4 regions of the Streptomyces sp. NPDC058664 genome follow, and region 3 is predicted to be linked to each of the others. Evidence: riboswitches for the same ligand, from Rfam matches in the RefSeq annotation. Region 3 holds a riboswitch; each other region holds the start of a gene.
What was found. Region 3 has a riboswitch for cobalamin ahead of ACFWUY_RS15855 (ABC transporter substrate-binding protein). Riboswitches for the same ligand answer to the same signal wherever they lie in the genome.
Positions count from the first base shown of each region.

Region 1 (4,353 bases), on a different contig from region 3:
CTCCGACGCCTGGCCCCGCGCCTCCCGGCCTCGGAGCGCCCTGGGATCGAGATCGTCCGGATCCGACCGGTGGCGCACCAGTGCGCGCTCACATCCGTGCACCGATAATTGCGCCGTGATGCGCATTCGCAAAGCTCGTCCTGGCGACTCAAACCTGACACTCCATCACGGAAGTCAGCGTTCAGTCAGCATCAGTACCGCTGGAAGCAGCCCTCCAGCGCCATGAACCGCCAAGATCAACAATTCGGCGCGCCTGCTCTGACCTGCAAAAGCCCTGTCCAGTGGCTTACCTGTCAATCTCACCCGGAGGTATCCATGAGGATGCTCATCAACGTTCCCGAGACCGTCGTCGCCGACGCGCTGCGGGGGATGGCGGCCGCTCATCCCGAGCTCACCGTGGACGTGGAGCAGCGGGTCGTGGTGCGGCGGGACGCGCCCGTGGCGGGGAAGGTCGCGCTGGTCTCCGGAGGCGGATCCGGGCACGAGCCCTTGCACGGAGGGTTCGTGGGGCCCGGGATGCTGGCGGCCGCGTGCCCCGGGGAGGTGTTCACCTCCCCGGTGCCCGATCAGATGGTGCGGGCCGCGGCTGCCGTCGACAGTGGGGCCGGGGTGTTGTTCGTCGTCAAGAACTACACCGGGGACGTGCTCAACTTCGAGATGGCGGCGGAGCTCGCGGAGGACGAGGGCATCCAGGTCGCCAAGGTCCTCGTCGACGACGACGTCGCCGTCACGGACAGTCTGTACACCGCCGGCCGGCGAGGGACCGGCGGCACGCTCTTCGTGGAGAAGATCGCGGGCGCCGCCGCCGAGGAGGGCGCGCCCCTCGAGCGGGTGGAGGCGATCGCCCGTCGGGTCAACGGGCGCTGCCGGTCCTTCGGCGTGGCCCTGAGCGCCTGCACCACCCCCGCCAAGGGCAGCCCCACCTTCGATCTCCCCGCGGGCGAACTGGAGTTGGGCATCGGGATCCACGGCGAACCGGGGCGTGAGCGGCGGCCGATGATGACCTCCCGGGAGATCGCGGACTTCGCCGTCGACGTCGTCGTCGAGGACCTCCGCCCGTCCGGGCCGGTGATCGCGCTGGTGAACGGGATGGGCGCCACCCCGCTCCTGGAGCTGTACGGCTTCAACGCGGAGGTGCAGCGTGTGCTCGGCGAGCGGCGGGTGCCGGTCGCCCGTACTCTCGTCGGGAACTACGTGACCTCGCTCGACATGGCCGGCTGCTCGGTGACCCTGTGCGAAGTGGACGAAGACCTCCTTCGCCTGTGGGACGCGCCCGTACAGACGCCCGCGCTGCGCTGGGGCAGGTGAGACGAGGGATGGGAGAGGGGACCGGAATGACGGAGACCTTCGGCGCGGACTTCCTGGTGCGGTGGCTGGCCGCGGTGGCCGAGGCCGTCGACCGCGAGGCGGACCGGCTCACCGAGCTTGACTCGGCCATCGGCGACGCCGACCACGGCGCGAATCTGAAACGGGGGTTCGCCGCCGTCTCGGAGACCCTCGCCAAGGAGCCGCCGGCGACGCCCGGCGCGGTGCTCACCACGGCCGGACGGCAGCTGATCTCCACCGTGGGCGGCGCGTCGGGACCTCTGTACGGCACGCTGCTGCGCCGTACCGGCAAGGCGCTGGGCGACGGGGACCGGATCAGCCGGGAGCAGCTGGCGGAGGCCCTCGGATCCGGAGTGGCCGCCGTGTCGCAGCTGGGCGGTGCCCAGGTGGGCGACAAGACGATGCTGGACGCGCTCGTTCCGGCCGTGGAGGGGCTGCGGGCGTCGTTCGGGGCGGGCCGCGCCGCCGCCGAGGAGGGCGCCCTCGGGACCGTACCCCTGCGGGCGCGGAAGGGCAGGGCCAGTTATCTGGGCGAGCGGTCGGTGGGGCACCAGGATCCGGGGGCCACGTCCTCCGCGCTGCTGTTCGCCGCGCTCGACGAGGCCGCCCGTGGGGAGGGGGCGTCGTGAGTGCCGGGACCCGCGTCGGCATCGTGCTCGTCTCGCACAGTGCCGCCGTCGCGACGGCCGTGGCCGAGCTGGCCCGGGGGCTTTCCGGCGGCGGTGACCTGGCGCCGGTCCTCCCGGCCGGCGGGGCCCCGGACGGCGGCCTGGGGACGAGTTCCGAGCTGATCCGCCAGGCGGCGAGGGACGTGGACCGGGGCGCGGGCGTGGCGATCCTGGTCGATCTGGGGAGCGCGGTGCTCACCGTGAAGGCGCTGCTCGCCGAGGGCGACGAGCTTCCCGAGGGCTCCCGTCTGGTGGACGCGCCGTTCGTCGAGGGCGCGGTCGCCGCGCTGGTCACGGCGAGCGCGGGAGGGGACATCGACGCGGTGACGGCGGCGGCCTCGGAGGCGTACGCCTACCGCAAGGAGTGACTGCGCGGAGTGAGTGAGAAGCCGCACAGGGTGGCCGTCGTGTTGTGATGTACCTGGTCAACGCACTAGTGTCACAGCGCCTTGGTGTACGGGAAACCGGTGCAGTACCGGTGCGGCCCTCGCCACTGTGATCGGGATGTCCGGCTCCACCCCCGCGGGGAACGCCCTCGGGGAAGCCACTGGACCGCGACGGGAGACCGTCGTGGTGTGGGAAGGCGGAGTCGGGCGTATGACCGTCAGCCAGGAGACCGGCCAGGGTGCGTTGTCCATCCACGAGGTGCTGGAGAGGGTCTCCCAACCATGCATATAGCCGAGGGGTACCTACCCCCTGTGCACGCGGCCGCCTGGGGCGTCGCGTCCGCGCCGTTCGTCGTCCACGGGGTCCGCGCGCTGACCCGTGAAGTACGGTCGAACCCCGAGTCCACGCTTCTGCTCGGCGCTTCGGGCGCCTTCACCTTCGTCCTCTCGGCGCTCAAGCTGCCGTCCGTGACGGGCAGTTGTTCGCATCCGACCGGTACGGGTCTGGGTGCGATCCTGTTCCGGCCGCCGATCATGGCGGTCCTCGGGACGATCACCCTGCTGTTCCAGGCCCTGCTGCTCGCCCACGGCGGGCTGACCACGCTCGGTGCGAACGTCTTCTCGATGGCGATCGTCGGGCCCTGGGCGGGATACGGGACGTACCTGCTGCTGCGCCGGTTCGGTGCGCCGCTGATGGTCGCCGTCTTCTTCGGCGCGTTCGTCGCCGACCTGTCCACGTACTGCGTGACCAGCGTGCAGCTGGCGCTCGCCTTCCCGGACCCGGGCAGCGGTGTGCCCGGGGCGCTCGCCAAGTTCGGCGGGATCTTCGCCGTGACGCAGCTCCCCCTGGCTGTCAGCGAGGGCCTGCTCACCGTGCTCGTGATGCGGTTGCTCACGCAGTCCAGCAAGGGCGAACTGACCCGGCTCGGTGTCCTCGGCGGACGCACGGCGGAGCGACGCAAGGAGGCGACCGCGTGATGAGCCGGAACGCGAGGATCAACGCCCTGCTGCTGCTCGTCGTCGCGGCGCTCGCGGTACTGCCGCTCGCGCTGGGGCTCGGGGACCACAAGGAGGAGCCGTTCACGGGGGCGGACGGGGAGGCGGAGACCGCGATCACGGAGCTCCACCCGGACTACGAGCCGTGGTTCAGCCCCTTGTACGAGCCGCCGTCCGGGGAGATCGAGTCCGCGCTGTTCTCCCTCCAGGCCGCGCTGGGTGCCGGCGTCCTGGCGTACTACTTCGGCCTGCGGCGAGGCCGCAGGCAGGGGGCGGCCCTGGCGGAGGCGGCCGGGGTGAAGGCCCCTCACGGTACGGGCAGCGTGGCGGCCGAAAGGAAGGCCTCGCCGGACGGGGGCTCCCCCGGGGGCCCCGGCGAGCCGGGCGCGTAGCCGCCGATGCTGCCGATCGACGCGGCGGCGCACAGCAGTCGCTGGCGCCGCCGTCATCCCGCCGAGAAGGCGCTGCTCGGCTTCGGTCTGACCCTGTGCGCGGTCTCTCTGCCGCCGTGGCCGGGCGCGCCGCTCGTGGCCGCGGTCACGCTCGGGGTGCTGCTCGGCCCGGCCGGTGTGCCGGGACGGGCGCTGTGGCGGGCGTTCCGCGTCCCGCTCGGGTTCTGTGTCACGGGTGCGATTCCGCTGCTGTTCGAGGTGGGCGGTGCCCGGGGCGCGGTCGCGTTCGCCCCGGGCGGTCCGGCGCAGGCGGTCGAGCTGCTGCTGCGGACCGCGTCGGCCTCGCTCGGGGTGCTGCTGTTCGCGTTCACCACGCCGGTCTCCGACGTCCTTCCCCGGCTGGTCCGGGCCGGGGTGCCGGCGCCCGTGGTGGACGTGGCCCTCGTGATGTACCGGATCATCTTCCTGCTCCTCGACTCGCTGTCCAAGATCCGGCAGGCGCAGGCGGCCCGGCTCGGGCACACCACCCGGGCCGCGACCTGGCGTTCGCTCGCGGGGCTCGGCGCGACCACGTTCGTGCGGGCC
Region 1 covers NZ_JBHXRW010000005.1:220,443-224,795, reverse strand. Annotated here, with positions in the region: gene dhaK (dihydroxyacetone kinase subunit DhaK) at 316-1,308, shown strand; gene dhaL (dihydroxyacetone kinase subunit DhaL) at 1,335-1,955, shown strand; gene ACFWUY_RS06765 (PTS-dependent dihydroxyacetone kinase phosphotransferase subunit DhaM) at 1,952-2,362, shown strand; cobalamin riboswitch at 2,400-2,634, shown strand; gene ACFWUY_RS06760 (energy-coupling factor ABC transporter permease) at 2,663-3,358, shown strand; gene ACFWUY_RS06755 (energy-coupling factor ABC transporter substrate-binding protein) at 3,358-3,768, shown strand; gene cbiQ (cobalt ECF transporter T component CbiQ) at 3,775-4,353, shown strand, end outside.
Region 1: another riboswitch for cobalamin. It lies ahead of ACFWUY_RS06760 (energy-coupling factor ABC transporter permease); the one in region 3 lies ahead of ACFWUY_RS15855 (ABC transporter substrate-binding protein).

Region 2 (4,353 bases), on a different contig from region 3:
CGCATGCCGGTCGACGCGATGCGGGCGCGCAGCGCCGTCCAGCGCTCCGGCCAGTTCAGTTCCACGTCGTAGTGGTCGGGGTGCAGGACGCCACGGGCGGTGCGGGTCTTGTCCCAGGCCGGCAGCGGGCCGTTGCGCTCGGCGAGGTCGGCGGAGGCCTCGTAGGCCGCCAGCATGATGCGCTCGGCGATCTTCGTCGACAGGGCGCGGGCCTCCGCCGAGTCGAACGGCAGCTTCAGCTGGAAGAAGACGTCCTGGAGGCCCATCGCGCCCAGGCCCACCGGCCGCCAGCGGGCGTTGGAGCGGCCCGCCTGCTCGGTCGGGTAGAAGTTGATGTCGACGACCCGGTCGAGGAAGGTGACGGCCGTGCGGACGGTGGCGTCGAGCCGCTCCCAGTCGATGTCCCCGCCGTCGGCTCCCTGGTCCACGAAGGCGCCGAGGTTGACCGAGCCGAGGTTGCAGACGGCCGTCTCGCCGTCGTTCGTGACCTCGATGATCTCGGTGCACAGGTTGGAGGAGTGGACGACGGTGCCGGGCTCGGCGGTCTGGTTGGCCGTCCGGTTCGAGGCGTCCTTGAAGGTCATCCAGCCGTTGCCGGTCTGGGCCAGGGTCCGCATCATCCGGCCGTACAGGTCACGGGCCGGCATGGTCTTGCGGGCCAGGCCCTTGGCTTCGGCGGCGCGGTAGGCGGCGTCGAACTCCTCGCCCCACAGGTCGACGAGCTCGGGCACGTCCGCCGGGGAGAACAGCGACCAGTCGGCGTCCGCGTTGACCCGGCGCATGAACTCGTCCGGGATCCAGTGCGCCAGGTTCAGGTTGTGCGTACGGCGCTGGTCCTCGCCCGTGTTGTCGCGGAGTTCGAGGAACTCCTCGATGTCCGCGTGCCAGGTCTCCAGGTAGACGGCGGCGGCGCCCTTGCGGCGGCCGCCCTGGTTCACGGCGGCGACGGAGGCGTCGAGCGTCTTCAGGAACGGCACGATGCCGTTGGAGTGCCCGTTGGTGCCGCGGATCAGCGAACCGCGCGCCCGGATGCGGGAGTACGAGAGGCCGATGCCGCCCGCGTGCTTCGAGAGGCGCGCCACCTGGTGGTAGCGGTCGTAGATGGAGTCCAGCTCGTCCTGCGGGGAGTCCAGGAGGTAGCAGGAGGACATCTGCGGGTGGCGGGTGCCGGAGTTGAAGAGGGTGGGGGAGGAGGGGAGGTAGTCGAGACGGCTCATCAGGCCGTACAGCGCGGCCACCTCGTCGAGCGCGCGGACCGAGTCGTCCTCGGCCAGACCGGAGGCGACGCGCAGCATGAAGTGCTGCGGGGTCTCGATGACCTTGCGGGTGATCGGGTGGCGCAGCAGGTAGCGCGAGTAGAGGGTGCGCAGACCGAAGTAGCCGAAGCGGTCGTCGCCGGCCGGGTCGATCGTCGCGTCCAGGCGGGCCGCGTGCAGGGCGACGAACGCGGCGGTGCGGTCGGCGATCAGGCCCTCGCGGTGGCCGACGGCGACGGAGGCGGAGAAGGAGACCGAGCCCTGGCCGGCCGCCTCGTCGGCGATGGTGATCGTCAGGAGCCGGGCGGCGAGCCGGGAGTACGCCGGGTCCTCGGCGATCAGGCCGGCGGCCGCCTCGGTGGCCAGCTCGCGCAGCTCCGCCTCGTCCGACGCGGCGCTGCGGCCGCGAAGCGCGGCGGCGGCGACCTTGCCGGGGTCGGTGTCGGGGAGATCGGCGGTGAGGTCGGTCAGGGTCCGCAGCAGTACGGTCCCGGGGCCGTCGCTCTCGACCGCGGAAACCTCGGCGGAAGCCGGATCGGCGGGCGCGATGGTCACGTGGGGGCTCTCCCTCGCTCGGCTCGGGGCCGCGGCGGGGGAAGGCGGGCAGACGGGCATCCGTAACGCCGGACGCGACGCTTCCACCGGCCCACTCCGCGAGGCCCGGACGTCAGTGGCACCCGGAACGGACGGACCGGGTGCGCTGTCGGCAGGTCCTCGGACTCACCTCGTACGAAAACGTCGTATCCGTATGAAGCACACCGTTGCGGGACAGTTCCGGATTCGCGCCGGATTCCCCTGCGTCGACAGCGAGGTTGAGCATACATGTGGGGGGCGCCGCTCGTGGCACCCCCCACATGTTGTGTCGCCCCTCGGCTCAGAACTCCAGGGCGTAGGTGAGCAGAAGATGGTCGCGGATCGGCGACCAGTCCCGGTGCGGGGTGCGGACGAAGCCGAGGCGGTCGTACATCCGGTGCGCGGCGACCATCGTCGTGTCCGTGGAGAGCACGATCCGCTCGCACCCGGGCAGGGCTCGCGCGCGCTCGACGCAGGTCCGTACGAGGGCCTCGCCGACGCCCCGGCCGCGGGCCTCCCGGGCGACGGCGAGCATCCGGAACTCGGCCTCGCCCGCGACCGCGATGTCCGCCCAGGGGGTGTTGCCGGTGGCGAAGGTCACTCCGCCGACGAGCCGGCCGTCGGCGTCCTCGGCGACGAGCACCTCGCTCTCGCGGGCCCGCCGCGCGGTGTCCCGGAGCACCTCCAGATAGGAGTCCTGGGCCCCGTACTTCAGCAGTCCGTCGTTCAGGTAGATGCTCGCGGTGAGTTCGCCGAGCGCCTCGTACTCCTCGGGCCGTACTGCCCTGATCGTGAAGTCCATGAGGGAAGTGTGCCTCGGAGGGAGACGCGAAGAGGCCCGGGATCCCCTGGTGGAGGTCCCGGGCCCGCGTGCGGCCGTTCCGTCCGGTCAGTGCGTCTCGGCGCCGACCTTCGGCAGCTCGGTCTGCACGCCGGGGTCACCGGCGTCCGCCGTGTAGTCGGACGGGGACGTCTCGTCGATGCCCTCGGGAGCCTTGACGGCCTTGAGGACGAAGGTGAGGACGACCGTGACGACGACGTTCAGGACGAAGGCGGTGAGGCCGATGTAGCCGATCTCGCCGATGCCCGGGATCTCGGCGGAGGAGCCGCCGAAGTGCTTCTGGGTCGGGCTGGCGACGCCGTACGCGGCGACCGTGCCGTAGACCATGCCGACGGCCCAGCCGGCGAGCAGCGCCCAGCGGTGGAACCAGCGGGTGAACAGGCCGCCGACGAGGGCCGGGAAGGTCTGCAGGATCCAGATGCCGCCGAGCAGCTGGAAGTTGATCGCGACCGTCTTGTCCATGGTGAGGACGAAGGCGAGCGCGCCGACCTTCACCAGGAGCGAGACCAGCTTGGAGACCTTGGTCTCCTGCGCCGGGGTCGCGTCCTTCTTGATGAAGTCCTTGTAGATGTTGCGGGTGAAGAGGTTGGCCGCGGCGATCGACATGATCGCCGCCGGGACGAGCGCGCCGATGCCGATCGCGGCGAACGCGACGCCCGCGAACCAGTCGGGGAACATCGTCTCGAAGAGCTGCGGAATGGCGAGCTGCCCGTTCTTCACCTGGATCCCGGCGGCGATCGCCATGAAGCCGAGCAGCGCGAGCAGGCCCAGCATCAGCGAGTACAGCGGCAGGATCGTGGTGTTGCGGCGGATGACCTCGCGGCTCCGGGACGACAGGGTCGCCGTGATGGAGTGCGGGTACATGAACAGCGCGAGCGCCGAGCCGAGCGCGAGCGTCGCGTACGTCCACTGGCCGGCCTCGCCGGGGACGACCGAACCACGCGGCTTGTCGGTCGCCGGGTTGGTCTGCGCGTACGCCTCGCTCGCCTTGGCGAAGATCTCGTCGAAGCCGCCCAGCTTGATCGGGATGTAGATGATCGCCACCGCGATGACGATGTAGATCAGGGTGTCCTTGACGAAGGCGATGAGCGCGGGGGCGCGCAGGCCCGAGGAGTACGTGTACGCCGCGAGGACGCCGAAGGCGATGAGCAGCGGCAGGTCCTTGATGAACCAGTGGGTGGTCTCGCCGCCGCCGACGCCCATCACGTCCAGGACGGCCTGGATGCCGACGAGCTGGAGCGCGATGTACGGCATGGTGGCGAGGATGCCGGTGACCGCCACCGCGAGGGACAGGCTCTTGGAGCCGAAGCGGCCGCGCACGAAGTCCGAGGTGGTGACGTACCCGTGCTTGTGCGAGACCGACCAGAGGCGCGGCAGGAAGGTGAAGATCAGCGGGTAGATCAGGATCGTGTACGGCACGGCGAAGAAGCCGGCCGCGCCCGCCGCGTAGATGGCCGCCGGGACGGCGACGAAGGTGTACGCGGTGTAGAGGTCGCCGCCGAGCAGGAACCAGGTCACCCAGGTGCCGAACGACCGGCCGCCCAGGCCCCATTCGTCGAGGCTGTTCTCGTTCTCGGCCCTGCGCCAGCGCGAGGCGAGGAAGCCCATGACCGTGACGGCCAGGAAGAAGAAGATGAAGACGGCGAGTGCGACGCCGTTCACGCCGGTCACGTCCTTCATCGC
Region 2 covers NZ_JBHXRW010000043.1:64,641-68,993, forward strand. Annotated here, with positions in the region: gene ACFWUY_RS29275 (ribonucleoside-diphosphate reductase subunit alpha) at 1-1,811, opposite strand, end outside; cobalamin riboswitch at 1,944-2,082, opposite strand; gene ACFWUY_RS29280 (GNAT family N-acetyltransferase) at 2,131-2,631, opposite strand; gene mctP (monocarboxylate uptake permease MctP) at 2,719-4,350, opposite strand; gene ACFWUY_RS29290 (DUF3311 domain-containing protein) at 4,347-4,353, opposite strand, start outside.
Region 2: another riboswitch for cobalamin. It lies ahead of ACFWUY_RS29275 (ribonucleoside-diphosphate reductase subunit alpha); the one in region 3 lies ahead of ACFWUY_RS15855 (ABC transporter substrate-binding protein).

Region 3 (4,353 bases):
CCCGTCCACGTCGGCGGACAGCACCCCGGCGTCCCCCTCGGCATCGACCTGCCGACCCTTCACGACACGCTCCGGACGGAGTTCCCCGCGGCCGAGATCACCGTGGCGCGGGGCACCGGCATCGACGACGCGGGGACCGAGGGCATCGCCGAGGCCGTGGCGGCGGCCCGCGGCGCCGACCTCGTCGTCGCGGCGCTCGGCGACCGCGCCGGGCTCTTCGGCCGCGGCACCAGCGGCGAGGGCTGCGACGCGGGATCGCTCACCCTGCCCGGAGCGCAGCAGCGGCTCCTCGACGCGCTCCTCGACACCGGCACACCGGTCGTGACCACGCTGCTGGCCGGACGGCCCTACGCGCTCGGCCGCGCGGCCGACGAGTCCGCCGCCGTCGTCCAGTCCTTCTTCCCCGGCGAGTCGGGAACCGCCGCCATCGCCTCCGTCCTCAGCGGCCGGACCGCCCCCAGCGGCCGACTGCCCGTCAGCGTGCCCCGCGACCCCGGCGCCCAGCCGTCCACCTACCTCGCCGCCCGCCTCGGCCACGCCGGCGACGTCTCCAGCATCGACCCGACACCCGCCTACGGCTTCGGACACGGCCTGACCTACACCACCTTCGCGTGGGACGACCTCGTCGTCGAGAACCCCGAGGCCCCCACCGACGGCACGTTCCACCTCGCCCTCACCGTGCGCAACACCGGCGACCGCGCCGGCAGCGAGCTCGTGCAGCTCTACCTCCACGACCCCGTGGCCTCCGTGGTCCAGCCCCTCCAGCGCCTCATCGGCTACGAACGGCTCGACCTGGCCGCCGGGGAGCAGAAGCGGATCCGGGTGGCCGTCCCCGCCGACCTCGCCTCGTTCACCGGCCGCGACGGGCGGCGCGCGGTGGAACCGGGAGAGCTGGAGCTGCGGCTCAGCGCCTCCAGCACCGAACCACGACTGACCGCCCGGGTGGCCCTCACCGGCCCGGTGCGGTACGTCGACCACCACCGTGCCCTGCACGCCGCGTTCCGGGTCGATCCGCGTACCGGCGACTGACCACGGCGGCCCGGACGGGGCCCGGGCGGCATCACCCGCCCGCGCCGGCCGGCGGGCGAAGAGCGATCCGGCGGGGTAAGAGTCCCCTGAGACGCGAATGCGGCCGGGACGGGCGCGACCTCCCCCTCGGCCGCGTCGCCGGTGACGACGAGGAGGCCGCCGTGGACGGCAGAAGCAATGGGTTCGTGCACTCCTTCAACCGCGCCGGCGGGTACGGGTTCGTCGTTCCCGTGGGCTCCGAGGAGCAGGTCTACTTCAGCGCCGAGGACATCGAGGAGGAGCAGCACCTCTCCGAAGGGCAGCAGGTCTCCTTCGTCCTGGTCCTCGGCGAGGGCCGTTTCGAGGCGAAGGAACTGCGCGTCTGACGCCCCGCCGGCACGACCGTGCCACCGGCGGCGCCCCCGGGCGGGGGAGCGGGCCGGTGGTACTGTGCCGAGGCCAGTCGCACCTTTGTACGCACCCGGACGGGTACGTGCACGGGTCAGGGAATCCGGTGCGAGACCGGAACTGACGCGCAGCGGTGAGGGCGACGGGCGGAGCATCGGCCACTGGGCGGCACGACGGGCCCGGGAAGGCGCTCCGTCCGGCTGACCCCGAGTCCGAAGACCTGCTGGCGGCCCCGGCGGCACGCCGTCGTCCGGGGAGCACCGTACGACAGGCTCCGCGTATGAGCCGTGGCCGCAGAGGAAGTCCCCGTGCCCTTCGCACACCCCGCCCGCTCCGCCGCCCTGTTCCTGGCCGGCGCCCTGCTCCTGACCGTGACCGGATGCGGCGGCGGATCCGCCGCACGGCCCACGGAGAACACGGTGAACACGACCGGGGGCCCGCGCCAGGGGTACCCCGTGACGATCGACGACAACTGCGGCCGCCGGGTCACGGTCGACCGGCCTCCGCGGCGGGCCGTCGCCCTCGACCAGGGGTCGGCGGAGATCATGCTCTCCCTCGGCCTGGCCGACCGCATGGCGGGCACCGCCACCTGGACGGACCCGGTGCTCGAGGGACTCGAGAAGGAGAACGCGAAGGTACCGCGCCTCGCCGACCGCTACCCCTCCTTCGAGAAGGTGCTCGACGCCGAGCCCGACTTCGCCGCCGCCTCCTTCGCGTACACCCTCGGCAAGGGCGGGGTGGCTCCCCGCGAGCGGTTCGAGGAGCTCGGCGTCCCCACCTACCTCTCGCCCACCGACTGCGTCGGCAAGGACAACAGCGGCGACGGCGACGGAGTCCGCATCCGGCCCCTGACCATGGACACCGTGTACGGCGAGATACGCGACCTGGCCCGGGTGTTCGCTGTCCCGGAGCGCGGCGAGAAGCTCGTCGCGGAACTGAAGTCCCGTGTGGCGAAGGCGACTTCAGACGGAGATTTCACGGACGCCACGGTCCTCTACTGGTTCTCCGACGCCGAAGCGCCCTACATGGCGGGCTGTTGCGGCGCCCCCGGCATCGTCACCGACGCCCTCGGTGCGAAGAACGTCTTCGACGACACGCGCGCGGAGTGGCCGCAGGTCAACTGGGAGACGGTCGCCGACCGCGACCCCGACGTCCTCGTCATCGGCGACCTGACCCGCCGTTCGCAGTCGGCCGAGAGCGCCGCGAAGAAGATCGAGTTCCTGGAGTCCGACCCGGTCACCCGGAACATGACGGCGGTACGGAAGAAGCGGTACGTCCTGCTCAGCGGCCAGGCCATGAACCCCACCGTCCGCACCGTCGAGGGCGTCGAGAAGGTGGCGGCGGCCCTCCGCTCGTACGGCCTCGCGAAGTGACGGCGCTCCCGCCCGGCGAGACCGACGTTCGACCCGACGGGTCCGTCGTTCCGTCCGGCGTCCTGCGCGGAGGGGGTGTCGCACGCGGAGGGGGCGCGGCGCTGTTGTGGACGGTGACCGGGCTCGCCGTCCTGGCCGCTTCGGTGGCCGTCGCGATCACCATCGGTCCCGCGGACATCGGCGTCGGCGACGTGTGGGCCGTGGTCGCCGCCCACCTCGGCGGGGAGGTCCCGGAGGTCTCGCCGATCCGGGACGGCATCGTGTGGGAGCTGCGGCTGCCCCGTACCCTCCTCGCCGCCGTCTGCGGAGCCGGACTCGCGGTCTGCGGCGCGGTGATGCAGTCGCTGCTGCGCAACCCGCTCGCCGACCCCTTCGTGCTCGGGGTCTCCTCCGGCGCCTCGACCGGCGCGGTCGCGGTCGTCGTCCTCGGCGTCGGCGGAGGCGTCCTCTCCGTCACCGGAGGGGCGTTCCTCGGCGCGGTGCTCTCCTTCGCGCTCGTCCTGCTGCTCAGCCACACCCTCGGCGGTTCGACGGACCGGGTGGTGCTCGCGGGCGTCGCCGCGATGCAGCTCTTCTCCGCCCTCACCTCCTTCGTCGTGATGACGGCGGCGGACGCCGAGACCACACGGGGCGTGCTCTTCTGGCTGCTCGGCTCGCTCGGCGGGGCCGGCTGGAGCGACGTGGGGGTGTGCGGGGCGGTGCTCGCGGCGGCCCTGCTGGTGTGCGGCGGGCACGCGCGGACCCTGGACGCGTTCGCGTTCGGCGAGGACGCCGCCGCCGCGCTGGGGGTCGCCGTCACCCGCACGAGGCTCGTCCTGCTGTGCGTCACCGCCCTCCTGACGGCCGCGCTGGTCTCCGCCGCCGGAGCGATCGGCTTCGTCGGCCTCGTCCTGCCGCACGCCGCCCGGGCCCTGGCGGGCCCCGGGCACGCGCGGCTGCTGCCGGTCACCGCCCTGGCCGGGGCGGTGTTCCTGGTCTGGGCCGACACGCTCGCCCGCACGGTCCTCGACCCCCAGGAGGTGCCGGTGGGCGTGGTGACCTCGCTGATCGGCGTCCCGGCCTTCGTCCTCGTCCTGTACCGCACCAGGAGCTCCCGATGACCGCGGGCCCGACTCCGACCGCTCCGATTCCGAGCCCGAGCCTCGGACTCCGCGCCGACCGGGTCTCGCGCACCGCGGGCGGCACCCTCGTCCTCGACGGGGTCAGCGTCACCCTCACGCCCGGCACCGTCACCGGCCTCCTCGGGCCCAACGGCTCGGGGAAGTCGACCCTCCTGCGCCTCCTCGCGGGCGTCCTCGCCCCCGACTCCGGGGTCGTCACCCTCGACGGCGACCCGCTGGCCGGGCTCGGCCGCCGGACGGTCGCCCGGCGCCTCGCCACGGTCGAGCAGCAGGCCGACACGCAGACCGATCTGACCGTCGCCGACGTCGTACGCCTCGGCCGCGTCCCGCACCGCCGGGCCTGGACGCCCCCGTCGGCGGCCGACGGGGCAGCCGTCCGGTCGGCCCTCGTGCGCACCGGCCTCGCCGACCGGGCCCGGCAGCCCTGGCGCACCCTCTCCGGC
Region 3 covers NZ_JBHXRW010000016.1:137,071-141,423, reverse strand. Annotated here, with positions in the region: gene ACFWUY_RS15865 (beta-glucosidase) at 1-1,029, shown strand, start outside; gene ACFWUY_RS15860 (cold-shock protein) at 1,191-1,394, shown strand; cobalamin riboswitch at 1,513-1,638, shown strand; gene ACFWUY_RS15855 (ABC transporter substrate-binding protein) at 1,725-2,789, shown strand; gene ACFWUY_RS15850 (FecCD family ABC transporter permease) at 2,852-3,889, shown strand; gene ACFWUY_RS15845 (ABC transporter ATP-binding protein) at 3,886-4,353, shown strand, end outside.

Region 4 (4,353 bases), on a different contig from region 3:
GGGCCGTACGCGGCGGCGACCGTCGCGACCGCGTCCACGGACCAGCCCGCCGCCTCCATCGCCTCGACCAGCTCGCGGGCCTTCGCCTCCGCCTCGTCGGCGGTGGTGCGGGTCGCGGCCGACTCGTCGAGGCCGAGCGCCTCGCGCAGACCGGGCAGGGCCTGCGTGCCGCCCCAGATCTGGCGGGCGCGCAGGATGGAGAGGACCAGGTTGACCCGGGCCTCGCCCTCCGGGGCGCCGCCGAGGACGTGCAGACCGTCGCGGATCTGCGCGTCCTTGACCTCGCACAGCCAGCCGTCGACGTGCAGCAGGAAGTCGTCGAAGCCGTCGTCCTCCGGGCGCTCCTGGAGGCCGAGGTCGTGGTCGAGCTTGGCGGCCTGGATCAGCGTCCAGATCTGGGCGCGGATCGCGGGCAGCTTCGCCGGGTCCATGGAGGAGATCTGCGCGTACTCGTCGAGCAGCTGCTCCAGGCGCGCGATGTCGCCGTACGAGTCGGCGCGGGCCATCGGCGGCACCAGGTGGTCGACGAGGGTCGCGTGGACGCGCCGCTTGGCCTGGGTGCCCTCGCCCGGGTCGTTGACGAGGAAGGGGTAGATCAGCGGGATGTCGCCGAGCGCCGCGTCCGGTCCGCAGGCGGCGGACAGGCCGGCGTTCTTGCCGGGCAGCCACTCCAGGTTGCCGTGCTTGCCCAGGTGGACCATGGCGTCGGCGCCGAAGCCGCCGTCCTCGGCGCGGGCGGCGATCCAGCGGTAGGCGGCGAGGTAGTGGTGGGACGGCGGGAGATCGGGGTCGTGGTAGATCGCGATCGGGTTCTCGCCGAAGCCGCGCGGCGGCTGGATGAGGATCAGCAGGTTCCCGCGCCGCAGGGCGGCGAGGACGATGTCGCCCTCCGGGTTGCGCGAGCGGTCGAGGAACATCTCGCCCGGCGCCGGGCCCCAGTGCTCCTCGACGTGGGTGCGGAGCTCCTCGGGGAGCGTCGCGTACCAGCGCTTGTAGTCGGCGGCCGGGATGCGGACCGGGTTGCGGGCGAGCTGCTCCTCCGTCAGCCAGTCCTGGTCGTGGCCGCCGGCCTCGATGAGCGCGTAGATCAGCTCGTCGCCGTCGCCGGAGACCAGGCCGGGAAGCTCCTCGGCGGGCCCGAAGTCGTACCCCTCGGCGATCAGACGGCGCAGGAGGGAGACGGCGGACGCGGGGGTGTCGAGGCCGACGGCGTTGCCGATGCGGGAGTGCTTCGTCGGGTACGCGGAGAGGACGAGCGCCAGCTTCTTCTCGGCGTTCGGGATGTGGCGGAGCCGGGCGTGCCGTACGGCGATCCCGGCGACGCGGGCCGCGCGCTCGGCGTCGGCCACGTACGCGGGCAGGCCGTCCTCGTCGATCTCCTTGAAGGAGAACGGGACGGTGATGAGCCGCCCGTCGAACTCGGGCACGGCGACCTGACTGGCGGCGTCCAGCGGGGAGAGGCCCTCGTCGTTCTCCTCCCAGGCGGCGCGCGAGCCGGTGAGGCAGAGCGCCTGGAGGATCGGCACGTCGAGCGCGGCGAGCGCCCCCGCGTCCCAGGCCTCCTCGTCGCCGCCGGCCTGCGCCTGGGCGGGCTTGGTGCCGCCGGCGGCGAGGACGGTGGTGACGATGGCGTCGACTCCGCGCAGCTCGGCGAGGAGCTCGTCCTCCGGGGCCCGCAGGGAGGCCACGTACAGCGGGAGGGCCCGCGCGCCGGCGTCCTCGATGGCGTCGCACAGGGCGCCGACGAAGGCGGTGTTCCCGCTCATGTGGTGGGCGCGGTAGTAGAGCACGGCGATGGTCGGGCCGCTGTCGTTCTTCGCGACCCGGTCGAGGGGACCCCAGGTGGGGGCGGCGGCCGGGGCCTCGAAGCCGTGGCCGGTGAGCAGGACGGTGTCGGAGAGGAAGCGGGCCAGCTGCTCCAGGTTCCCGGGGCCGCCGTGCGCGAGATAGGCGTGCGCCTCGGTGGCGACGCCGACGGGGACGGTGGACGTCTCCATCAGCTGCGCGTCGGGCGCCTGTTCGCCGCTGAGGACGACCACGGGCTTTCCGGCGGCGCGGACCGCGTCGAGACCGTCCTCCCAGGAGCGGAGCCCGCCGAGGAGGCGGACGACGACGAGGTCGGCGCCGTCGAGGAGGCCGGGCAGTTCGGCGAGGGGAAGGCGGGCGGGGTTGGCGAAGCGGTACTCCACCGGGCCGCCGGCCGAGGCGGCGTTCGCCGCGCGGGCGCTGAGCAGGTCGGTGTCGGAGTGCGACAGCAGCAGAAGCATGGCGAGCGCAGGCCTTCCTCGGGGTTGTCCGCGCCCCGGGTGGTCGTGTGGACGGCAGGAGTTCCTGACTCACCCGTTCCGTCGTGCCTGGTACGGGCTCACAGTGGCGGGACCGCGCCGGATTCTCACCGGGCTTCCTCCCCGGGGTCCTGGGACCCCATGCCGAACTGCATCCTAGATCGTGGCGCCGAGGGCCGGGGCGGGCCGCCGAGTCGGCCTGATCACACCCGGTGGGCGCCCGGTTCCCCGTGGGTATGCTCGCCGCCATGCCGCCCACCCCACCCACGACGCCCGAACCGGGCGAAGCTCGCATACGGGACCGTGGCGACGCCTGCCCCGGGGCGCTGCGCCTGCACCCCGCCGAGGACGGCCGCCTGGCCCGACTCCGCCTGCCCGCAGGTAGATTGACGTTCCGTCAGGTCGAAGCCCTCGCGACGGCGGCGGAGACGCTCGGCGACGGGCGGGTCAGCATCACCTCGCGCGGCAACGCGGAGCTGCGCGGTCTCGGCGAGGGCTGCGGGGCGGAGCTCGCCGGCCTCCTCGACGAGGCGGGCCTGCTGCCCTCCCCCACCCACGAACGCGTCCGCAACATCGTCGCCTCGCCGACCGCCGGACTCGACGGACTCGGCCACGCGGACGTGCAGTTGTGGGCGCGCGACCTTGACGCCGCGCTGTGCTCCGAGCCCCGGGCGGCGGCGCTTTCCGGCCGTTTCCTGTTCGTCCTGGACGACGGGCGCGGGGACGTGGCCGGGCTCGGCGGCGATGTGAAGTTGATCGCAGACGCGGACGGGACCGCCGTGCTGTGGCCCGGCGGCCGGCAGGTCTTCCGGCTCGCCGCCGCCGACGCCGTCCGCGCCGCCCTCGCCGCCGCCCTCGCGTTCCTCGACGCCGCCGACGCGGCCGGGAACGGCGCCTGGCGGCCCCGTGAACTGCCCGACGCCCACGTCCCGGACTGGGCCGGGGCCCTGGCGCGCGCCGGGATCGCGGCCGAGGCCCTGCCCGTACCGCCGACGCCGTTCTCCCCGCCGCCCGCGCCCGGAGCCCTCGGGGACGGCGGCCTGTACGTCCTCGCGCCGCTCGGCCGGCTGACCGCCGCCCAGCTGCGGGCGCTGCTGCCGGCCGACGAGGTCCGGTTCACACCGTGGCGGGGGGTGGTCGTGGTGGAAACCGGAACAGGGGCCGCCGCGGATCGCCTGGACGCCCTGGAGACGTACGGCCTCATCACCCGCCCCGACGCACCCGGCGCCGGAGTCACCGCCTGCACCGGGCGCCCCGGCTGCGCCAAGTCCCTCGCCGACGTACGTACGGACGCTCTCGCCGCGCCCCCCGGGCCGCTGCCCGTGCACTTCTCCGGGTGCGAGCGGCGCTGCGGACACCCGTACGGCGGCTGGATCGAGGTCCTCGCCACCGGCGAGGACACCTATCTGGTGGACGGCGCGCCCACCTCCCGTACCTCCCTGTCAGAAGCCGTCGCGGCGGCCCGCACCCCCGTCGGCCCCACGCCCCCCACGAGATGAGCGAGAGCGACACGATGTTCGACTACGAGAAGGACGGGGCGGAGATCTACCGCCGGTCCTTTGCCACGATCCGCGCCGAGGCGGACCTCGCGGGCCTGCCCGCCGACGTCGCCCAGGTGGCGGTCCGGATGATCCACGCCTGCGGCATGACCGACCTCGTGCAGGACATCGCCTACTCCCCCGGGGTCGTCGCGAACGCCCGCGCCGCGCTCCGCGCCGGTGCCCCGATCCTCTGTGACGCCCAGATGGTCGCCAGCGGTGTCACCCGCAAGCGGCTGCCCGCCGACAACGAGGTGCTCTGCGCGCTCTCCGACCCGGCCGTCCCCGGCCTCGCCGCCGAACTGGGCACCACCCGCTCCGCCGCCGCCCTCGAACTGTGGCGGGACCGCCTCGAAGGCTCCGTCGTCGCCATCGGCAACGCCCCCACCGCCCTCTTCCACCTCCTGGAGATGATCGCGAAGGGAGCGGGGAAGCCCGCCGCCGTCCTCGGCATACCGGTCGGCTTCATCGGCGCCGCCGAGTCCAAGGACGCCCTCGCCGCCCAGGAACTGGGCCTCGAGTACCTCGTC
Region 4 covers NZ_JBHXRW010000012.1:30,138-34,490, forward strand. Annotated here, with positions in the region: gene cobN (cobaltochelatase subunit CobN) at 1-2,267, opposite strand, end outside; cobalamin riboswitch at 2,307-2,435, opposite strand; gene cobG (precorrin-3B synthase) at 2,522-3,784, shown strand; gene ACFWUY_RS12485 (precorrin-8X methylmutase) at 3,781-4,353, shown strand, end outside.
Region 4: another riboswitch for cobalamin. It lies ahead of cobN (cobaltochelatase subunit CobN); the one in region 3 lies ahead of ACFWUY_RS15855 (ABC transporter substrate-binding protein).